4 regions of the Streptomyces sp. NPDC102270 genome follow, and region 4 is predicted to be linked to each of the others. Evidence: riboswitches for the same ligand, from Rfam matches in the RefSeq annotation. Region 4 holds a riboswitch; each other region holds the start of a gene.
What was found. A riboswitch is a leader RNA that binds a small molecule or an ion and turns the genes downstream of it on or off. The one in region 4 is predicted to bind cyclic di-AMP.

Region 1 (5,008 bases), on a different contig from region 4:
TAGTACTCGGTCATCTCGGCGGCCGAGCGGGACTTGCCCTCGAACTCGTACTTGCCGTCCTTGTAGAACTCCGACGCGGCGACGTCGAGCGCGAGCGCGATCTGCTCGCCGGGGACGTAGCCGGCCTGCTTGATGGCCTCGATGATGAGGTCGAGCGCGGCGCGGTTGGACTCCAGGTTCGGGGCGAAGCCGCCCTCGTCGCCCAGGCCGGTGGACAGGCCCTTGGTCTTCAGCACCTTCTTGAGGGTGTGGTAGACCTCGGCGCCCCAGCGCAGGGCCTCGGAGAAGGACTCCGCGCCGATCGGGGCGATCATGAACTCCTGGATGTCCACGTTGGAGTCGGCGTGCGAGCCGCCGTTCAGGATGTTCATCATCGGCACCGGCAGCAGGTGCGCGTTCGGGCCGCCCAGGTAGCGGAAGAGCGGGAGGTCGCTGGCCTCGGAGGCGGCGTGGGCGACGGCGAGCGAGACGCCGAGGATGGCGTTGGCGCCGAGGGAGCCCTTGTTGTCGGTGGCGTCCAGGTCGAACATCGCCTGGTCGATCAGACGCTGCTCGGTGGCGTCGTAGCCGACCAGCTCCGGGCCGATCTGCTCGATGACGGCCAGCACGGCCTTCTCGACACCCTTGCCGTGGTAGCGGTTCGGGTCACCGTCACGGAGCTCGATGGCCTCGAACGCGCCCGTGGAGGCGCCGGAGGGAACGGCGGCACGACCGGTGCTGCCGTCGTCGAGGCCGACCTCGACCTCGACCGTGGGGTTGCCTCGGGAGTCCAGGATTTCCCGGGCTACGACGACGTCGATGGACGGCACGAGCATCTCCTTCTTGGGATGTGACACGGTCCGCCGGGACCGCGGTGGGTTCTGCGAGACCGAGCCTAACCGGCTCCGGGGGTTCGGCCACCGTGTGGACCGCCCCCTGGACAGAACCGAGAGTAAATTGTTTCTGAACTGAACAAAGACATGCCTCGACGGGGCATGAAAAGCCCCGCCCCGGTGCGTACGGGGGAAGACGCACCGGAGCGGGGAGCCCGTGGGGACGGGGGGTGACCCTCACGAGGCCTTCATCCTGAAGGACACGGTTGTGAGGGCGCTGTGGTTCAGCTGGGTCCTACTTGAGGTGCAGCTGCTGACCCGGGTAGATGAAGTCCGCGTCGGTGATGATGTCCTTGTTCAGCTTGAACAGCTTCTGCCAGCCGCCCTTGACCTTGTGCTTCTCGGCGATCGAGCTGAGGGTGTCACCCTTGACGACCTTGTACTCGCCGTCGCCCTTCTTGACCTTCTTGCCGGTCGGGGTGGTGACGGTCTTCTTGGCGGCCGGACGGTCCGCCGAACGCGAGGCGCTCTGCTTCTCGGTCGAACGGCTGCTCGTGTTCGAGGAGCTGGAGTTCGAGGAGCTGGAGTTCGAGGAGCTGGAGGAGGACGAGCTGCCGCCGCTGTAGCCGGCGCTGGACAGGCCCTTGCCGCAGACCGGCCAGGCACCCTTGCCCTGGGAGGCGAGGACCTTCTCGGCGACGGCGATCTGCTGGGACTTGCTGGCCTGGTTGGCCTGCGCGGCGTACTGCGTGCCGCCGTACGCGGCCCAGGTGGAGGCCGAGAACTGCAGGCCGCCGTAGTAACCGTTGCCGGTGTTGATGGACCAGTTGCCGCCGGACTCGCACTGGGCGACGGTGTCCCACTCGGAGGCGGTGGCGGCGGAGGCGTTGCCGGCCGCCATCAGCGGGGCGGCGATGGCGACACCGGTGACACCGGCAAGCGCGGCGGCACGGGTGGCCTTGGACGGACGACGGTGCTTGCCCTTACCGGAAAACAGCATGGTGGATCCCCTCACCGACGCCTGCGAGGTGAGCTGTCGGGTTCGGGCCGGTTGAGTTGCCCGGCCGCACATCTCGCGATGCGCGGCTTCACCCCAAGCCGGTCCAGCGTGAACTGCTGGGCCCGGCACTTACCTTGGGTCCCCCGCTCCTGCCTACGGCGCTTGACGCGACGACTGTTCCCGTACGGCCGCTGGCAGGATTCGGCGTTGCGACAGACGGGGCTCGGGTTGCCGAGCGGTCACGACCGTAGACACGCGCTCGGCGGAATTTCAAAGACGATCAGGGCTTCTGAGACTCATCCCACACTTTCACTAAAGTGGACATTCAGTGGCGAAGTGTGACGTGAACTCCCGCTGTTTTTCAGGCCTTTTCAGCCCTATTCAACCCCTGTGTCGAGGGTCTGACCGGCGACGATGCCGCTCGGGTCGGCCCCGATGCGGTCCTTGTTCTCGGCATAGAGGGCACGCCATCCGCCGTCGAGGCCAAGGGAGTCGGCGATGGAGGCGAGCGAGTCGCCCTCCTGGACGGTGTAGGTGCCCGCGGCATGCCGGCCGGCCGGGGAGGAGGCTGTGCTCTTCGTCGCACTCTCCTCGGCGCTGCCGCCGCGGTGCTTGCCGGAACCGAGGGCGCCGACGTCCACGAGGGCCGAAGAGCTGCCCTGCTGCCACGACTTGTCCGCTTCGTCCTCTTCCGGGCTCACCACGGGCGAGCTGTCGGAAGGCTGTGCGTCCTCCGCGGTGGAGTCCCCGGAAGGCGAAGAGTTCTTTTTGCCCGACTTGGCGGAACTGTCGCCATTGGAGGCGGTGGCCGACGGCGAGGGAGTGGCGGACGAACCGTCCAGCGCGCCGAGCAGACCGGAAGACTCCCCGGCGCCCGACGAGTCGGAGGAACCGGACGAGCCGGATGAACCGGATGATGCCGACGAGTCGGACGCCGAGGGCGAGGGCGTCTCGCTCCCCACCCCCGTGTCCACGTCGGCCGCACTCGAGTCCTTGCTGAGACCGCCGAGCAGACCGCAGGTGGGCCAGGCGGCGATGCCCTGGTCCGCGAGGAGCTTCTCGGCCACGGCTATCTGCTGGTTGCGGCTGGCCAGGTCCGCCGTCTCGGCGTATTCGAGGCCGCCGTACTTCTCCCAGTTCTCCTGGGACATCTGGAGGCCGCCGTAGTAGCCGTTGGCGTCGTTGGCGCTCCAGGAGCCGCCGCTCTCGCACTCCGCGACCCGGTCCCAGGTGGTGCCGGTGGCGGCGCTCGCTCCGGTCGCTCCGAGCAGTGGGATCGCGATGGCAGAGCCCGTCACACCGGCCGCCACGAGGAGAGCGGGAGCCTGACGGGGGCGACGGTGACGACCGTTCCCGGAGAGCATGAGGGGACCTTTCCCGAGACAGCAAATACCGGCGCGGCGAGTGGTGCGGGGCACCGCGCTGGTCCGTGAACGTATAGGGGTTCGATCACTTGTCACAAGTTAATGCCGCGTAGATCACGTGAGGATCACAAACTTGAGGACTCGTCATGTTTACCCGCTCCATGCGGGGACAGGACGGGCCTCTCGGCCGATTACCGGACGGGCGTGAACTCCACGGGCAAAGTGCGCAGTCCACGCATGATGAGCCCCCCGCGCCACCGCAAATCAGCCGAATCGACCGCCAGTTGGAGATCCGGGAGACGGGTGAGGAGGGTGGCGATCGCGGTCTGGCCCTCCAGGCGGGCGAGCGGGGCACCGAGGCAGTAGTGGATGCCGTGGCCGTAACCGAGGTGCTGATTGTCACGGCGGGACAGATCGAGCACGTCGGGGTCGGCGAACCGCTCCGGATCCCGGTCCGCGGCGGCGAGTACGACGAGCACCGGGTCACCGGCGGCGATGTCCTGCCCGCCGATCCGCAGGGGTTCCGTGGCGAACCGCCAGGTGGCCAGTTCCACCGGGCCGTCGTACCGCAGCAGTTCCTCCACACCGGTCTCCAGGAGGCCTCTCTCCTGCCTGGCCAGGGATTCCTGCAGCCGGTCGCGCTGCTCGGGGTGGGTGAGGAGGGCGTAGGCACCGTTTCCGATCAAATTGACGGTGGTCTCGAAACCTGCGAACAAAAGAATGAAGGCCATGGCCGCGGCTTCGTTCTCGGTGAGGTGCTCCCCGTGGTCGGAGGCGCGGATGAGCGCGGAGATGAGGTCCTCGCCGGGAGGGGGCTCGTCGGGCAGCGCTTCCCGCTTCCGGTGGATGAGCTCGGCGAGATAGCCGCGCATCTTCTTCACGGACCGCGCCACCCCGCCTCGCGGCCCACCGCCGTGACGGATCATCATGCCCGCCCAGTCCCGGAAGTCGTCCTGGTCCTCGCGCGGGACGCCGAGCAGGTCGCAGATCGCGTAGATGGGGAGCGGGAAGGCGAACTCGTGGATCAGGTCGGCGGTGCCCGCGGCCGCGAAACCGTCGATGAGACGGTCGGTCAACTCCTGCACCCGGGGCGCGAACTCGGCGACCCTCCGGGGCGTGAACGCCTTGCTGACGAGCCGTCGGAGCCTGGTGTGGTCCGGTGGGTCGATGTTCAGCAGATGCGTCATCAGCTCCGCCTTGCGCTCCCCCGGGATACCGGTCTTGCCCTTGGCGTGCGCGGGCTCGTCGTGATGCGCCGGGTTCTTGCTGAGCCGCTGGTCGGCGAGGGCCTGCTTGGCATCGCCGTACCGCGTGACGAGCCAGGCCTCCACCCCACTCGGCAATCGGGTCCAGTGCACGGGGGCGTGTTCCCGGAGCCAGGCGTAGGCGGGGTAGGGGTCGGTGGCGAACTCCCAGGTGAAGAGCTCGGGGGCGGAGGAGGCGGGCGGGGCAGGGGTGGCGGGGGGCTGGTCGGTCACTCCTCGACGTTATCCGGCGGGGTGAGGGGGTGTTCTCGTTGCCGTTTCCCGCACGTGCCGAGGGCCCTCCCTCCTCCCACCTGCCAGGCCCCTCCCCCACCCAACCGGCGCTACTTCCCCCCTCTCACCCCCTCACCCCTCCACCTCCCGGATCGCATCCCGATACACCCGTGCCGCAGCCCTCAGCGCCGCCTCCGGGTCGACGCCCTCGGCCTCCGCGCGGGTGGCCAGGGCGAGGAGTTCGTAGCCGATGCCCTCGGTCTTCGGGAGGGGGACGTCCAGCCCCGCCGTCCGCACCCGGGACGCCAGCTTGGCCGCGAGGGCGAGGCCGGGCTGGCCGAGGGGGATGCCCTC
Region 2 (5,008 bases), on a different contig from region 4:
GCTGGCGCGCGCCGAGGCGGACGGCACCTCACCGCGCGCCGCCGCGCACGCACTGGTCGCGGACCGGCTGCCGGTGATCGCGGAGCGGTTCGGCTGGTACCGCTGACCTGGCCCGACGCGCGAGGACCCGCAGGGGGACGGCTAGGGTGATCCCGTGGCGAGAGTGCGGTTGACAGTGGCGGAGCGGCGCGAGGAGCTGCTGCGGGCCGCCATCGAGCAGATCGAGACGCGGGGCGTCGCGGCCGTCAGGATCGCCGACGTGGCCTCGGCGCTCGGGGTGAGCAACGCCCTGGTGCTCTATCACTTCTCCACGAAGGAGAAGCTGGTCGCCGCCGCCTTCACCTACGCCGCCGAGGACGACCTGGCCCATCTGCGCAAGCTCCTCGGCCGCCGCACGAGCGCCCTGCGCCGGCTCCGGTCGGCCGTGCGCTGGTACGCCCCGACAGGCCAGGCCAAGGGCTGGCGGCTGTGGATCGAGGGCTGGGCGGTGGCCCTGCGTGAGCCGGCGCTCCAGGAGGTCATTCGTGACCTGGACAGACGCTGGAAGGCGGCGCTCACGGAGGTGATCGCCGAGGGCGTGGCCGCGGGCGAGTTCTCCTGCCCGGACCCGGAAGCCACCGCCCTGCGCCTCACCGCCCTCCTGGACGGCCTGGCCGTCCAACTGACGTCCTACGCGGGCGCGGTGGCCAGGTCCCGGGCCCAGGAGTGGGTGGACGAGGCCCTGGCACGGGAACTCGGCCTGGACGGCACGAGGTCCGAGTAGCTGCGACACGCGGGCCGGGTCGCCCGGGCGGAGGGCCTCACGGCGGCCGCCGGGCGAGATCCGTCCCGCCCGGCACCGGCCTCGCACACGACTCAGGCCACCGGAGCGATCCGGCTCTTGATGTCGTCCGGCGACAGCACGCCCTTGGCCGTCACGTGGTCCCCGGAGGACTCGCCGCGCAGCCGACGCCCGATCCACGGCACCAGAAACTCCCGGGCCCAGTGCACATCGTCCCGCCGCACGTCCAGCGGCCCGCGCGGGGGAAGCGGCGGCCAGGGCTGGTCGGGATCCGCCGGCACCTCCAGTCCCAGCACCTGTCCCGCACGGAGCGCCACACGCGTGTGCCCCTCAGGGGAGAGATGCAGCCGGTCGCCGTCCCAGGCCCGCCGGTCCTGGATGGTCTTCAGGGACCACAGGTCGAGCACCGGGCACCCGTACCGGTCGGCGACGGCCCGCACATGTCCGTTGTACGTGGCGATCTTGCCGCGCAGATGCTTGAGCACGGGCACACCACGGGTGTCGAAGCCGGTCGTCACCATGACGGTGCCGCACGCCTGCGTGAGCCGGGCCACGGCCCGCTCGAAGCGTTCGGCGACCTCGTCGGGGTCGGTACCGGGCCGGAGGATGTCGTTGCCGCCGGCGCAGAACGACACCAGGTCCGGTGCCAGTTCGACGGCCTGCGGAAGCTGGTCCTCGACGATCTGGTCGAGGAGCTTCCCGCGTACGGCGAGATTGCTGTACCTGAAATCGCCCTCGGGCCGCCGGTCCGCGAGAAGCACCGCGAACCGGTCGGCCCAGCCGACGAACGCCCCGTCGGGGCCGAGGTCGCCGACGCCCTCGGTGAAGCTGTCCCCCACCGCCACGTACGACCCGATCACTGAGCTGCTGTCGTTCTTCGAATCGTCTGCCACAGCCGTTCATGATTCACCTTCGAATGTGACCTACGCGACCGTAAGAAGAGCTTGACGGGCGGTGAGATAAGCCACTCCTAAAGTGTTGGCCAAACCAGGAATAGGCCCATCATCAGGAATGTTGACGTTGCGACCGCCACAAGAACGCAACGAAGTGATCATGAGGAAACACCGGAGGCCGGACCCGGGGATCGGGGTCCGGCCTCCGGTGGCACAGGAGGATCGTCAGCCGACGGCGACACCCTTCGAGCGGAGGTAGGCGACGGGGTCCACGTCGGAGCCGTAGTCCGGCGTCGTGCGGATCTCGAAGTGCAGGTGCGGGCCGGTGACGTTGCCGGTCGCGCCGGAGAGGCCGATCTGCTGGCCCTCGGTCACGGTCTGGCCGGCCGAGACGGAGAGCTGGGACAGGTGGGCGTACTGCGCGTAGTAGCCGTCGTTCAGCTTGATGACGACCTGGTTGCCGTAGGCGCCGCCCCAACCCGCGGAGACGACCGTGCCCGCGGCCACGGCCTTGAGCGAGGTGCCGGTCGGGACGACGAAGTCGACGCCGGTGTGGTAGCCGCTGGACCACATGCTGCCCGCCACGCGGTAGCCGGTGCCGATCGTGGCGCCGGTGACCGGAAGGGTGTAGCCGCTGGAGCTGGTGGTGGCGGCGCTCTGGGTGGCGGCCGTCGAGTTCGAGGAGGACTTCTTCGACTCGGCCTTCTCGGTCTTCGCCGAGGACGAAGCAGAGGACTCGGTCTTCGTCGTGCTCGTCCTGGCCTTCTTGCCGATCGAGAGCTTCAGACCGGGATGGATCAGCGACGGGTCGTCTCCGATCGCCGAACGGTTGTCGGCGTACAGCTTCTTCCAACCACCGCTGACGTTCTGCTCATCAGCGATCTTCGAAAGATAGTCGCCGACGCGCACCGAATAGGTGCGCACTGTCGAGGTCTTCTTCGCGGCCGTCTTTTCGGCGGACTTCTGCGCGACCGGAAGCGACTGAACGGCCTTTTCCGACACGGACTGGGGAGTGGCGGCGTGCGCGCCGGTGGCCCCCATGAGCGGGAGGGCGAGCGCGGCGCCCCCGGTTCCGGCGACGGCTATCGAACGGGTGAAGCGCTGGGACTTCGGACGGCGGTGCTTACCCTTCGCGGGCATGACGAATTCCTCTCCGGCGCCTGCGAGGTGAGCTGTCGGGTGCGGGCTGGAGATGCCCGGACGCGCCTGGACGCGCCTTAACCCCAAGCCGTTCCGGAGACCGGAACAGGCGGTTTTACCTGTGGGTCCCCCGCTCCTGCCTTGCACGGGTGGGTGAGTGTGGGGAATCCGCTCGGCGGCAGGATTGGGCGTCCGACCGGATCGGGGGTGAACGTAAGCGAGCAAGACGCAAAGGGACAAGTGAAGGGTTCCCTTTGCCTGCGTTCCCATTGATCCCGTATGAGAATTACCGGTCACCCTGCGTGAATCGGACGCCCTTCTCCCGACCCGAATCCCCTTGGAAAACCTGCGAATTACGTGAACATGACGGGCGACACACCGTCACGGATATGACGCTGCTCACGTCACGAATTCACAGGAACCCTCAAACCGAAAGGAGTTGGGAGAGAACCTGCCAATTCGGGCACAAGCCCTAGATGCGACGCAGTCGGATAACCGTCGCATCGAGGTCGCCGCGCAAACCGGTACGAAGTCCGTGATGAAGCAATACGGCACCTCGGTGCACTTCGCCCGTTTCGAGGCATTCGTACGACACTGTCGGGTCGAGCCCGCGCAGCCGCAGCGAGGGGACGGGCTCGCCGTACTTCTGCGCCTGCAGCCAGGCGAGGACGACGGTCTCGTCCCCGAGGAGGTACTGCACCGCGCTCAGCCCGCCCTGCGGAGGCCGAAGCCGGTACAGGTCGCCGCGCTGCACCACAGGCCGGATCTCCTTGTAGAGACCCACCCACCGAGCGGCTTCGGCGAGCTCCTCCTCGGTCCACTCCGCGAGGTCCCCGCCGACCCCCAGCACCCCGGCCATCGCGCTGACGAACCGGAATCGCAGCGAGCTCACCCGGTCGTTGAGCTGGGTGTTGGGACTGTCGGTCACCCACGCGGCCATCACACGCGCGGGATGGATCTGGCTGAAGCCGTGCTGGATGGCGAGCCGGTCGAGCGGGTCGGTGTTGTCCGAGGTCCACACCTGGTCGGTGCGGCTGAGCACCCCGAGGTCGATCCGGCCGCCGCCCCCCGAGCACGACTCGAAGGCCACGCCCGGGTGGGCCTCCCGCAACCGGTCCAAGAGGGTGTAGAAGCCGCGTACATGGTCCACCCACAGGCGCTGCGGGTAGGACTCACCGGGCCAGCCCGTGTCCGTGAAGCAGCGGTTGAAGTCCCACTTCACATAGTCGATCGGGGCCGAGGAGAGGAGAGCGTCGAGCTGCTCCCACAGGTACTCCTGGACGTCCTCGCGCGCGAGGTTCAGTACGAGCTGGTTGCGGAACTCCGTCCGCTTCCGTCCCGTCTGGTACTGCACCCAGTCCGGGTGGGCGCGGTACAGCTCGCTGTCAGGATTGATCATCTCCGGCTCGACCCAGATGCCGAACTGCATGCCGAGGGTGCGCACGTAGTCGGCGAGCGGCTTGAGGCCGGCGGGGAAGCGGTCGGGGTTGGGCGTCCAGTCGCCGAGCCCGGCCCGGTCGCTGGTGCGGGCACCGAACCAGCCGTCGTCGACCACGAACAGCTCGACGCCCATCGCCGCGGCCCGCCGGGCCAGGGTGCGCTGCTGCTCCTCGGAGATGTCGAAGTTCGTGGCCTCCCAGGAGTTGAACAGCACGGGCCGGTCCTGGTCCGCGTGCGGGATGACGTGGGCCCGCTGGTAGGCGTGCCAGGTGCGGCTCGCGCCGCCGAAGCCGCCGTCGCTCCAGAGTCCGGCGAAGACGGGTGTCGTGAAGGACTCCCCGGCCGCCAGCCGGAACAGACCCGAGTCGTCGTATCCGGCGCCGCCGGTGATCTGTACGCGCGCGTCGGGCAGTTGCGCCACGGCGATCCGCCAGGACCCCGACCAGCCGAGGGCGACGCCGTAGACCTCGCCGTGCTCCTCGGTGGCGTCGGTGTCGAGGGCGACCCACGGCAGGTGCTGGTGCCCGGTGTGGCCGCGGCGGCTGCCGATGACCTTCTCGCCGTAGGTGAGGGGGGACCGGGTGAGCAGGGACTCGGCGGCCCAGCGGCCGTGCAGCTGGGACAGCCGCCAGCCGTCCTCGCGGTCGGGCAGGGTCCAGGTGGCGGAGTCGGCGCGCAGCAGCTCGACCGGGTCCTGCCCCTGGTTGTCCAGGGTCACCCAGCGCTCCAGGACGTCGTCGCGCATCCGGTAGTG
Region 3 (5,008 bases), 210 kb from region 4:
TGGGCGCCACTCGCACCGGTGCCGACGGGTTCGGAGCGTGGATCATCTGCCCGTTGCCGACGTACATGCCGACGTGGCTGATGCCCGAGTAGAAGAACACCAGGTCGCCAGGGAGGAGTTCGGAGCGGGCGACGCGTCTGCCCGCGTCGATCTGGGCGTAGGTCGTGCGGGGCAGGGAGATGCCCGCCGAGCGGTAGGCGGCCTGGATGAGCCCCGAGCAGTCGAAGGCGTCCGGACCGGTGGCACCCCAGACATAGGGGCTGCCGAGCTTGGCGTAGGCGTAGGAAACGGCCGCTGCGGCGCGGGAGTTGGGGGCCGCCGTAGTGGCAGCGCCGGGGGACGTCAGTTCCTCGCGTGCACCCGTGGTGGCCCGTGAGGCGCGATCCCCGTCGGCGCCGAGCACCGCCCGTTCCTCGGCCGACAGCTGGGACATCAGGCGACGGGCCGCGCCCAGTTTGCCGGTGATCGTCTTCTTGTGGCGCTTCAGCTCCGCCTGGCGCGACTTCAGGGAGGCCAGCTCGATGTGCGCGGCCCCGCGCAGCTGTTCGATCTCCCGCAGCTGCCGGCGTACGTTCGCCACGGAGGTGGCCTGGCGGTTGCCGGCTCGTTCGGCGAACTCGGCGCTGTCCAGGTACCGGTCGGGGTCGTCGGTGAGCGCGAGCTGCATCGCGGGGTCGAGGCCGCCGCCGCGGTACTGCGCCGCGGCCATCGAACCCAGCGCGTCCCGCTCCTCGTTGAGCTGTTCCGTCCTGCGGGCCGCCTGGTCCCGCAGGCTGTCCAGCCGGGTCTCGGCCGCCTTGGCCTTCTCCTTCGCGCCGTTGTACTTCTCGGTGGCCGACTCGGCCTCCTGGTACAGCTGGTCCACCTTCGCCTTGACCTGCGCCGGTGTGAGCTGCGGCTCGGCGTGTCCGATCCCGTCGAAGCCCGTCGCGGTCGCCGCCCCCGCGAGGGCGATGGTCGCTGCCGTACGGACCGTATGGCCGCCGGCCGAGCGGCTGCGGGGCTTGCGGTGCGCTGCCACGTGGACTGCACGTCCTTTCCTGCGATCGCCCGCCCCGGGGCTCCGGGACGTACGAACGCCAGGGATGAGCGGCCGTACGACCCGCCCGGGGCGGTGTGCGCGTCCGGCGACGGCCCGCACAGGGGGAGCAGGCCGCCGCCGGACCTTCTCGGCGGTGGTGGCCGACTGCCGCCCCTGGCCCGGGCGGCGGTGGGGAGCCGGTCACCTGAGGGAGGACGCTAAACCTGAGCGTGTCCGGGAGGTAACGCGTTGTGCGGAACTGCCGCCAGGGGACCGCCGGGTGACCGAAGGTGACCGTGATGCCGGGGTGGCGCCGTCGACTTCGCGCGGTGCGCTGACCGAAGTAGGGATTCCGGAGCGCACGGCAGGCGTGGAGTGCTAAAGGCCGCATATATGCGAGATCCGTTCACAGGGCCCGGTGCGCGTGCCCCTCGGGCTCCGGCATAGGCTCCGGCCTCATGGACGTACTCATCCATCTCTTCGTCGGCCTGCACATCATCGGCATCGCCGCGCTGCTCGGCGGCTTCCTCACCCAGATGAAGGCGATGGGCCAGGGCGCCGCCCGGTTCGTCCCCGCGATGCTGCACGGCGCCGCGACGATGCTGGTCACCGGGATGATCCTGGTCGGCCTCAACCAGGCCGACGACCAGCACGTCAACAACATCAAGATCGGCGTGAAGCTGGCCCTGCTGATCGTGATCCTCGGCCTCGTCTATGTGAAACGGGACGACGAGAAGGTGGACAAGGGCCTGTTCGGCCTGGTCGGCGCGCTGACCTCGGCCAACATCTTCATCGCGGTGCTGTGGACCTGACCGCGGTACGGGCGGAGCCGACCGCACCGCCCCGACGGCCTCAGGCGGGGCGCACCACGCTGTGGATCCCCGACTCACCGTCGTAGTAGATCGACTCCTCGCGGACGTACGCGCCCGGCTTGGGGGCGTGGATCATCATGCCGTTGCCGATGTAGAGACCGACGTGGCTGATGTCGTCGTAGAAGAAGACCAGGTCACCGGGTTGGGCGTCGGCCAGGGAGACCGTGGTGCCGGCACCGACCTGGTCGTAGGTGACGCGGGGGAGGTCGACGCCGGCGGCCTTCCAGGCGGCCTGGGTGAGCCCTGAGCAGTCGTAGGAGTCGGGGCCGGTGGCGCCCCAGACGTACGGCTTGCCGATCTGCGCGCGGGCGAAGGCGAGGGCCTTGGCGGCCCTGGTGGCGTACGAGGAGTCGGCCGCCGTCGACGTGCTCACCTGCGGGCCGGTGGCCTTCTGGGCGGTCTCCTGGGCGGCCTTCTCCGCCGCCTCCTGCTGCCGCGCCAGCTCCGCCGCCCTGCGGGCCGCCTCCTGCTGCTCGCGCTTCTCGATCGCCGCGAGACGCGCCTTCTCCTGGGCGGTCAGTTCCGACAAAAGCTCGCGCGCGTCGGCGAGCTTCTTCTGGACGGTCGCCTTGGCGGTCCTCAGGTTGCTCTGCGTGTCGGTGAGCGCCTGAAGGCTCTGGGAGGCCTCCTGGCGCTTCTTCATCGCCGCGGACTGCTCGGAGACGTAATCGTCGACCGCGCCCTTCTGGCGGCTCGTCAAGCGGCCCATCAGCTGCGTCTGGTCGAAGTAGTCCTGCGGGGTGTCGGCGAGCAGGAAGGTCGCCGTGTCGGGCGCGGCGGCACCGGTGCGGTACTGGGCCGCGGCGAAGGAACCGAGTTCCTCCCGTGCCTCGTTGAGCTTCTGGGTGCGCTGGGCGACGTCCTCCAGGAGCGTCTCGACCTGCTTGCGCTGCTTGGCCGTTTTCTCCTTGGCCGCGTTGTAGGTGTCGGTCGCCGACTCGGCCTGGCGGTAGAGGTCGTCGACCTTCTTCTCGACCTCTTCGAGACTCGGCTTGTCATCGGCCGGCGCGGCGTTCGCCGACTGGGACAGCAGGGCCACGGAGGTGAGGGCGGCCGTCGCGAAGGCCGGGGTCCGTATGCCTGCTGCGCGCGTACCGACGGGACGCGACTTGCGGTGCGACGCCAAGGGAGGCGACTCCTTCCGTGCTCCGCCTACCGGGTTAGCTGTCGGGTTCGGGCGGGAAGGGTTGCCCTACGGCGCTCCCGTGGGCGGGAGTCGGCCGATTCACCCCGGGTTCGGTGGGTCCCCGGCTCCGGGCGCGCGGCGGCGCCTGCGGACTCGGCGGAGGCCGTGCGGCCCGGCGACGTTCGCCGGAGGGGGTCGTACGGCCTGCCCGGAACGGTAGCCAACGGGTGTGGCCCATGTGAAGGTTGCTGGTCGATATGCCCGATACATTTTCGTGACCTTCGTCGCGGGCGTCGCTCCATGGCGGGGATTCGGGGTGATCTGTCGTGGTGAGGGGGTGTTCGCCGTTCCTGGCGCTCCGGGCACGGCACGTCGGTCCGGGGCCCGTCACGGACCGTGACGGCAGGGTGGATGTTCTCAGGGCGGCGGCGGGCTGTCAGTGGGGCACCCTAGACTCGGAGAGCGATGAGCAGCCTCTTTGACGACAGCTTCCTGGCGGACCTCCAGGCCCCTCGCGGGCATGCGGAGGAGCCCCCGCCGCCGCCCGAGGACGACCACGTGCCGGAACCCGTTCCGGACGACCTGTTCGGTGGGAAGTTCGACGTGCCCCCGGACCGGGACGCCTACTACCGCGACGGCGCCCCGCGCCCGGTGGTGGACCCGGCCGCGCTCCTGGAGGGGCTGAACGAGAACCAGCGCGCGGCCGTCGTGCACTCCGGCACCCCGCTGCTCATCGTGGCCGGCGCCGGTTCCGGCAAGACCCGGGTGCTCACCCACCGCATCGCCCACCTCCTCGGCGAGCGCAATGTCCACCCGGGCCAGATCCTCGCGATCACCTTCACCAACAAGGCCGCGGGCGAGATGAAGGAGCGCGTCGAGCAGCTCGTGGGCCCGCGCGCGAACGCGATGTGGGTCATGACCTTCCACAGCGCGTGCGTGCGGATCCTGCGGAGGGAGTCGAAGAAGCTCGGGTTCACCTCTTCCTTCTCGATCTACGACGCCGCCGACTCCAAGCGGCTCATGGCCCTGGTCTGCCGCGATCTGGACCTCGACCCCAAGCGCTACCCCCCGAAGTCCTTCAGCGCCAAGATCAGCAACCTGAAGAACGAGCTGATCGACGAGGAGGACTTCGCCGCCCAGGCCACCGACGGCTTCGAGAAGACCCTCGCCCAGGCCTACGCCATGTACCAGTCGCGCCTCCGCGAGGCGAACGCCCTCGACTTCGACGACCTGATCATGACGACGGTCAACCTGCTCCGGGCGTTCCCCGACGTCTCCGAGCACTACCGCCGCCGCTTCCGGCACGTCCTCGTCGACGAGTACCAGGACACCAACCACGCGCAGTACGCGCTGGTCAGGGAGCTGGTCGGGACCTCCGAGCACCCGGTGGACGTGCCGCCGAGCGAGCACGACCTGCCGCCCGCCGAGCTCTGTGTCGTCGGTGACGCCGACCAGTCGATCTACGCCTTCCGCGGCGCGACCATCCGCAACATCCTCCAGTTCGAGGAGGACTACCCGGACGCGACGACGATCCTCCTGGAGCAGAACTACCGCTCCACCCAGACGATCCTCACCGCCGCCAACGCCGTCATCGAGCGCAACGAGTCGCGCCGCCCCAAGAACCTGTGGACCAACGCGGGCGCGGGCGCGCGCATCACCGGCTATGTCGCCGACACCGAGCACGACGAGGCGCAGTTCGTCGCCGACGAGATAGACCGCCTCACGGACGCGGGTGACGCGAAGGCCGGCGATGTCGCCGTCTTCTACCGCACCAACGCGCAGTCCCGTGTCTTCGAAGAGGTCTTCATCCGCGTCGGCCTGCCCTACAAGGTCGTCGGCGGCGTCCGCTTCTACGAGCGCAAGGAGGTCCGGGACGTCCTGGCCTACCTGCGCGTTCTCGCCAACCCGGAGGACTCCGTGCCGCTGCGCCGGATCCTCAACGTCCCCAAGCGCGGCATCGGCGACCGGGCCGAGGCGATGATCGACGCC
Region 4 (5,008 bases):
TCGGCAGGTTGGGGTCGCCGGAGTCGGCGAGCGCCGGGACGAGCCCGATGGTCGCCGCCGCGACTCCCACCACCGTGGCCGGTACGACGTACCGCGCGGCCTTGCGCCGGCGCGCGGAACGCAGCTCTTCGGCGTCCGCGGCGGTCACGCTGTCGTCGGATTCGTACGGTGCCATATGTGCCTTACCTCCGTCGTCGGCGGCGGCTGTCCACTCAGATGCATCCACCCGTAGCCGCCATTCTCACCCGAATCGGTGAGGAGTGGTGTTTTCCGTGATGTCCATCTGACCAAATCGGCCATGAGAATGCGTCAGACCTCGGAGCCAACTCCGTGTACACCTGGGGTATGACACGACATGCCGACGCCCCCTCCGACCCGTAGGGGGCGTTCGCTCTGTCGGGCGGCCGGCCTAGCCCGCTCGATGCACCACCGCGTCGCACAGCTCCATCAGCGCCGCCTTCGCGTCGCACTCCCGCAGCGGTGCCAGGGCCGCGCGCGCGTCCTGCGCGTAGCGCACGGTGTCCCGGCGGGCCTGCTCCAGCGCGGGGTGCGTGCGCAGGGCCGCCAGCGCCTCCGCGAGCCGGGCGTCGTCCGTGAGGTCGGAGTCGAGCAGCTCGCACAGGGCGATGTCCTCGGCAAGGCCGAGCCGGGCGGCCCGCTCCCGCAGCCGCAGCACGGGCATCGTGGGGATGCCCTCGCGCAGGTCGGTGCCCGGCGTCTTGCCGGACTCGCGGGAGTCGGAGGCGATGTCCAGCACGTCGTCGGCGAGCTGGAAGGCGACACCGAGGCGCTCGCCGTACTGGGTCAGGACGTCCACGACGGTCTCGTCGGCGCCCGACATCATGGCCCCGAAGCGGCACGAGACCGCGACCAGGGAGCCCGTCTTGCCGCCGAGCACGTCGAGGTAGTGCTCGACCGGATCGCGGCCGTCCTGCGGCCCGGCCGTCTCCAGGATCTGGCCGGTGACCAGGCGCTCGAACGCCTCCGACTGCACCCGGACCGCCTCGGGCCCGAGGTCGGCCAGGATGTGCGAGGCGCGCGCGAACAGGAAGTCGCCCGTCAGCACGGCCACCGAGTTGCCCCAGCGGGTGTTGGCGCTGTCGACGCCCCGCCTGACCTCGGCCTCGTCCATGACGTCGTCGTGGTAAAGGGTCGCGAGGTGGGTCAGCTCCACCACTACGGCGGACGGCACCAGGCCCGGCGCATAGGGGTCACCGAACTGGGCGGCGAGCATCACGAGCAACGGCCGAAACCGCTTTCCGCCCGCTCGCACCAGGTGCTGGGCGGCCTCCGTGATGAAGGGGACCTCGCTCTTGGTGGCCTCGAGCAGTCCCTCCTCGACAGCCGTCAATCCGGCCTGGACATCGGCTTCCAGAGCCTGGTCCCGCACGCTCAGCCCGAACGGCCCGACGACGGTCACGAGGGGTCTCCTGTCTGCTGGTGTCTACTGGCGGTCACACGGAATGTCGATAGGTCGCTGCCATCACTCAAGTCAGCGTATCCGGTCACCTTTGGATCACCGATAGCGCCCGCCCCGTCCATGCCGGGCGGTATCGGATCACGGCCGGTATGTTTTCGATCATCTGATAAGAACAAATATCTACCGACTTGTACGGAATCGGCCGCCATTGCGGGACGGGCGCGGGAGCAGCGAATCCCACGGGCTGCCGGTTGAACATGAGTTGAGACTTCTTGCCCCTTTTGCACCCCTTGCACTCCAGTGTGACTTGACCCACTTGTGCTGGTGAACCGGCATGAAACCGGAATGCACTGATCCGCCTTTGCCCGTGCGCGAGTTGAGGCTTGGCGAACGCAAAGGATCAAGTACCTCAAATGCCTCCTACCAAGGTCAATAGGCACCTCATGTGAATTCGCCACTTGTTCCGGACATGTGCTCTCGCATACGTTCCCGGCCTGTCGGGCGGACGCCGAATCCTGCCACCGCCCGTACACCCACCGAGAACCATGGCAGGAGCGGGGGAACCAGGTTGACCGCCGGACCGGGCGTCTTCGGACATACCGGCACGGCTTGGGGTGAAGTCACGCCTTTCGTAGGCGTGGCCGGGCATCTCCCGCCCGAACCCGACAGCTCACCTCGCAGGCGACGGAGAGGAACTTCACCATGTCCGCTGCCGCTCAGCACCGACGTACCCGCACCAGCCGTCTCGTCCGCAAGCTCGCCGTCGCCGGCACCGGGGCCGCCGTACTCGCGCTCCCCCTCATCGGCGCCACCACCGCGTCCGCGGCCACCCCGACCGTGCAGACCGCGACCACGCTCGGCTACTCCAACACCCTCGACGGCTGGATCCGGGCCTCCCTCGCCGTCATGGCGGAGCACGGGATTCCCGGCTCCTACGACGGCATCTACCGCAACGTCATCCGCGAGTCCTCCGGCAACCCCTACGCCATCAACCTCTGGGACTCCAACGCGGTGGCCGGCACGCCCTCCAAGGGCCTGCTCCAGGTGATCGACCCGACCTTCAACGCGTACCACGTGGCCAACACCTCGTGGGACCCGTACGACCCGGTGGCCAACATCACCGCGGCCTGCAACTACGCGGCCCAGCGGTACGGGTCCATCGACAACGTGTTTGGCGCGTACTAGGAACTACGCCGCACGGAACAGTCTTTCGAGGACGACGGCGACGCCGTCGTCCTCGTTCGACAGGGTCACCTCGTCGGCCACGCCCCTGAGTTCGGGGTGGGCGTTGGCCATCGCCACACCACGGGCCGCCCAGTCGAACATGGGGATGTCGTTGGGCATGTCCCCGAAGGCGATCGTCACCTCGGGGCCCAGACCCAGGTGCCGGGCGGCCAGCGCGAGGCCGGTCGCCTTGGTGACGCCGCATGGCTGGAGTTCGACGGTCCCGGGCCCCGACATGGTGACCGTCGCCAGCGAGCTCACCACCGCACGCGCCGTGACCGCCAACTCGTCGTCGGACAGGTAGGGATGGCGCAGCAACACCTTGCTGATCGGCTCGCACCACAGGTCGTCGCGCCTGCCCACCCGTACGGCGGGCAGGGTCGGGTGGGGCATCAGATAGCCGGGCTCGATGAGCGTGAGCCCCTCGACACCGTCCTGGTCCACGGCCGCGTACACCTGCCCGACCTCGGCCTCGATCTTGCCGAGCGCGGTCTCGGCCAGCTCCCGGTCCAGGGTCACCGACCAGAGCAGCCGGTCCGCGCCGGCGTCGTACACCTGCGCGCCCTGTCCGCACACCGCGAGCCCCGTACTGCCGAGGTCGTCGAGCAGGGACCGCACTCTGGGCGCCGGCCGTCCCGTCACGACGAGATGCCGGGCTCCACTCTCCGCCACCTTCGCGAGCGCGGCCAGCGACCGGTCCGAGACGGTGTCGTCGGCGCGGAGCAGCGTGCCGTCCAGGTCGGTGGCGATGAGTGAATATGCGGTGGAGGCGGCCATGATCAGAGAATACGGATGGTTGGCCCCCGCGACTCGACGCGAACCGGACGGCTCCTGCTTTCACATCCGTTGACGGCAGTTCCGGTTCCGGGGGTGCGGCGGCGCGGGACGGCCCGCCGGTATGCGCCACGAGACCGGGCAGGCCGGGCCGGGGCATGTCCGTTGCGGCTCCGCCCTGTTGACGCGGCGGCTGGACAGGGAGCGGTGCGCAACGGCCGGGCCGCCGTGCGCCGCGTCACCATGCCTCGCCTCGCCCCCACCTGCGTCGTGCGGGCGCCCGCCACCGCACCGCGCCTCGGCGGAGCGCTACGCGGAGTCCCGTACCACCAGTTCCGTGGGGAGGATCACTCCGGCCGTGTCCTCGCCCGCGATCTGGGCCAGCAGCATGCGGACCATCTCGGCGCTGATGCGGTCGAAGGGCTGGCGCATGGTGGTGAGGGCGGGGGTGATGGCGGTGGCCGCCGGGGAGTCGTCGAAGCCGCCGACTGCGATGTCCTCCGGGACCGAACGCCCGGCCTGCTGAAGGACGCCCACGACCCCGAGGGCCATGAGGTCCGAGGCGACGAACACCGCGTCCAGGTCCGGGGCCTGGGCCAGCAGTCGGCGGGCCGCCCGTTCACCGCCGCTGCGCCGGAAGTCGCCCTCGACGACGAGCGCCGGGTCGTAGGGCAGGCCCGCCTCGGCGAGGACATCCCGGTAGCCACCGAGGCGGTCGGGGCCGCCCGGCATGTCCAGCGGCCCGGTGACCATGCCGATGCGGCGGCGGCCGCCCGCGAGGAGATGGCGGACCATGTCCTGCGCGCCCTCCCGGTCGGCGGCGGCCACGTAACTGACCTTGGTCCCCCGCCCTATCGGCTTGCCGCAGACCACCAACGGGATCCCCGCGTGGTGCAGTTCGGCCGCGACCGGGTCACCGCTGTGGTTGGAGAGCAGCAGCACCCCGTCGACGTGACCCGAGGTGATGTACCGGGTCAGCCGGCGCCGGTCGTCGTCGCTCTCGGCCAGCATCAGCAGCAGCGGGATGTCGTGCTGGGCGAGCCGCTCGGTGCAACCGCGCAGCAGGATGTTGAAGTTGGGGTCCTCGAAGAACTTCTCCTGCGGCTCGGTCAGCAGGAACGCCACCGAGTCCGACCGGCCCGTACTGAGGCTGCGGGCGTGCCGGTTGACCACGTAGCCGGTCTTCCTGACGGCGGCCTCGACCGCCCGCCGGGCGGCGGGCGAGACGTAGTGGCCGCCGTTCAGGAAGCGGGAGACGGTGCCCCGCGAGACGCCCGCCTCCCGGGCCACGTCGTGGATGGTCGGTGGCTTGCGGCGTCCGTTCGCGCTGGTGGTCATGTTCCTCGTTCGTGAAAGTGGTCCGGGGCCTCAGGCCTTGACCGCGCCGCTCATCAGGTCCAGCGACCAGAACCGCTGGATCACCAGGAAGAGCCCGATCAGCGGCAGGATCGCCAGCAGACATCCGGTGATGACCAGGGTGTAGAGCGCGGGCTGCGAGGCGCCCTGGGCGAGCAGCGTGTACAGGCCGAGAGTGATCGGGAACTTCTCGTCGTCGGCCAACATGACGAAGGGCAGCAGGAAGTTGTTCCA

Region 1: linked by a shared signal. The riboswitch ahead of ACIRP7_RS04790 (transglycosylase family protein) and the one ahead of ACIRP7_RS09500 (transglycosylase SLT domain-containing protein) in region 4 are both predicted to bind cyclic di-AMP.
Region 2: linked by a shared signal. The riboswitch ahead of ACIRP7_RS23965 (peptidoglycan DD-metalloendopeptidase family protein) and the one ahead of ACIRP7_RS09500 (transglycosylase SLT domain-containing protein) in region 4 are both predicted to bind cyclic di-AMP.
Region 3: linked by a shared signal. The riboswitch ahead of ACIRP7_RS08470 (NlpC/P60 family protein) and the one ahead of ACIRP7_RS09500 (transglycosylase SLT domain-containing protein) in region 4 are both predicted to bind cyclic di-AMP.

What each region holds. Positions count from the first base shown of each region.
Region 1 covers NZ_JBIWLX010000002.1:412,492-417,499, reverse strand. The annotation lists gene eno (phosphopyruvate hydratase) at 1-815, opposite strand, end outside; gene ACIRP7_RS04790 (transglycosylase family protein) at 1,108-1,812, opposite strand; cyclic di-AMP (ydaO/yuaA leader) riboswitch at 1,816-1,983, opposite strand; gene ACIRP7_RS04785 (transglycosylase family protein) at 2,190-3,176, opposite strand; gene ACIRP7_RS04780 (cytochrome P450) at 3,368-4,654, opposite strand; gene ACIRP7_RS04775 (nucleoside triphosphate pyrophosphohydrolase) at 4,787-5,008, opposite strand, start outside.
Region 2 covers NZ_JBIWLX010000011.1:108,067-113,074, reverse strand. The annotation lists gene ACIRP7_RS23980 (Glu/Leu/Phe/Val dehydrogenase dimerization domain-containing protein) at 1-106, shown strand, start outside; gene ACIRP7_RS23975 (TetR/AcrR family transcriptional regulator) at 155-763, shown strand; gene ACIRP7_RS23970 (SGNH/GDSL hydrolase family protein) at 856-1,641, opposite strand; gene ACIRP7_RS23965 (peptidoglycan DD-metalloendopeptidase family protein) at 1,900-2,814, opposite strand; cyclic di-AMP (ydaO/yuaA leader) riboswitch at 2,819-2,980, opposite strand; gene ACIRP7_RS23960 (alpha-galactosidase) at 3,287-5,008, opposite strand, start outside.
Region 3 covers NZ_JBIWLX010000004.1:149,421-154,428, reverse strand. The annotation lists gene ACIRP7_RS08480 (NlpC/P60 family protein) at 1-1,021, opposite strand, end outside; gene ACIRP7_RS08475 (hypothetical protein) at 1,480-1,833, shown strand; gene ACIRP7_RS08470 (NlpC/P60 family protein) at 1,874-3,019, opposite strand; cyclic di-AMP (ydaO/yuaA leader) riboswitch at 3,028-3,173, opposite strand; gene pcrA (DNA helicase PcrA) at 3,485-5,008, shown strand, end outside.
Region 4 covers NZ_JBIWLX010000004.1:362,219-367,226, forward strand. The annotation lists gene ACIRP7_RS09490 (outer membrane lipoprotein carrier protein LolA) at 1-175, opposite strand, end outside; gene ACIRP7_RS09495 (polyprenyl synthetase family protein) at 410-1,420, opposite strand; cyclic di-AMP (ydaO/yuaA leader) riboswitch at 1,945-2,117, shown strand; gene ACIRP7_RS09500 (transglycosylase SLT domain-containing protein) at 2,123-2,605, shown strand; gene ACIRP7_RS09505 (HAD family hydrolase) at 2,609-3,421, opposite strand; gene ACIRP7_RS09510 (LacI family DNA-binding transcriptional regulator) at 3,728-4,756, opposite strand; gene ACIRP7_RS09515 (carbohydrate ABC transporter permease) at 4,787-5,008, opposite strand, start outside.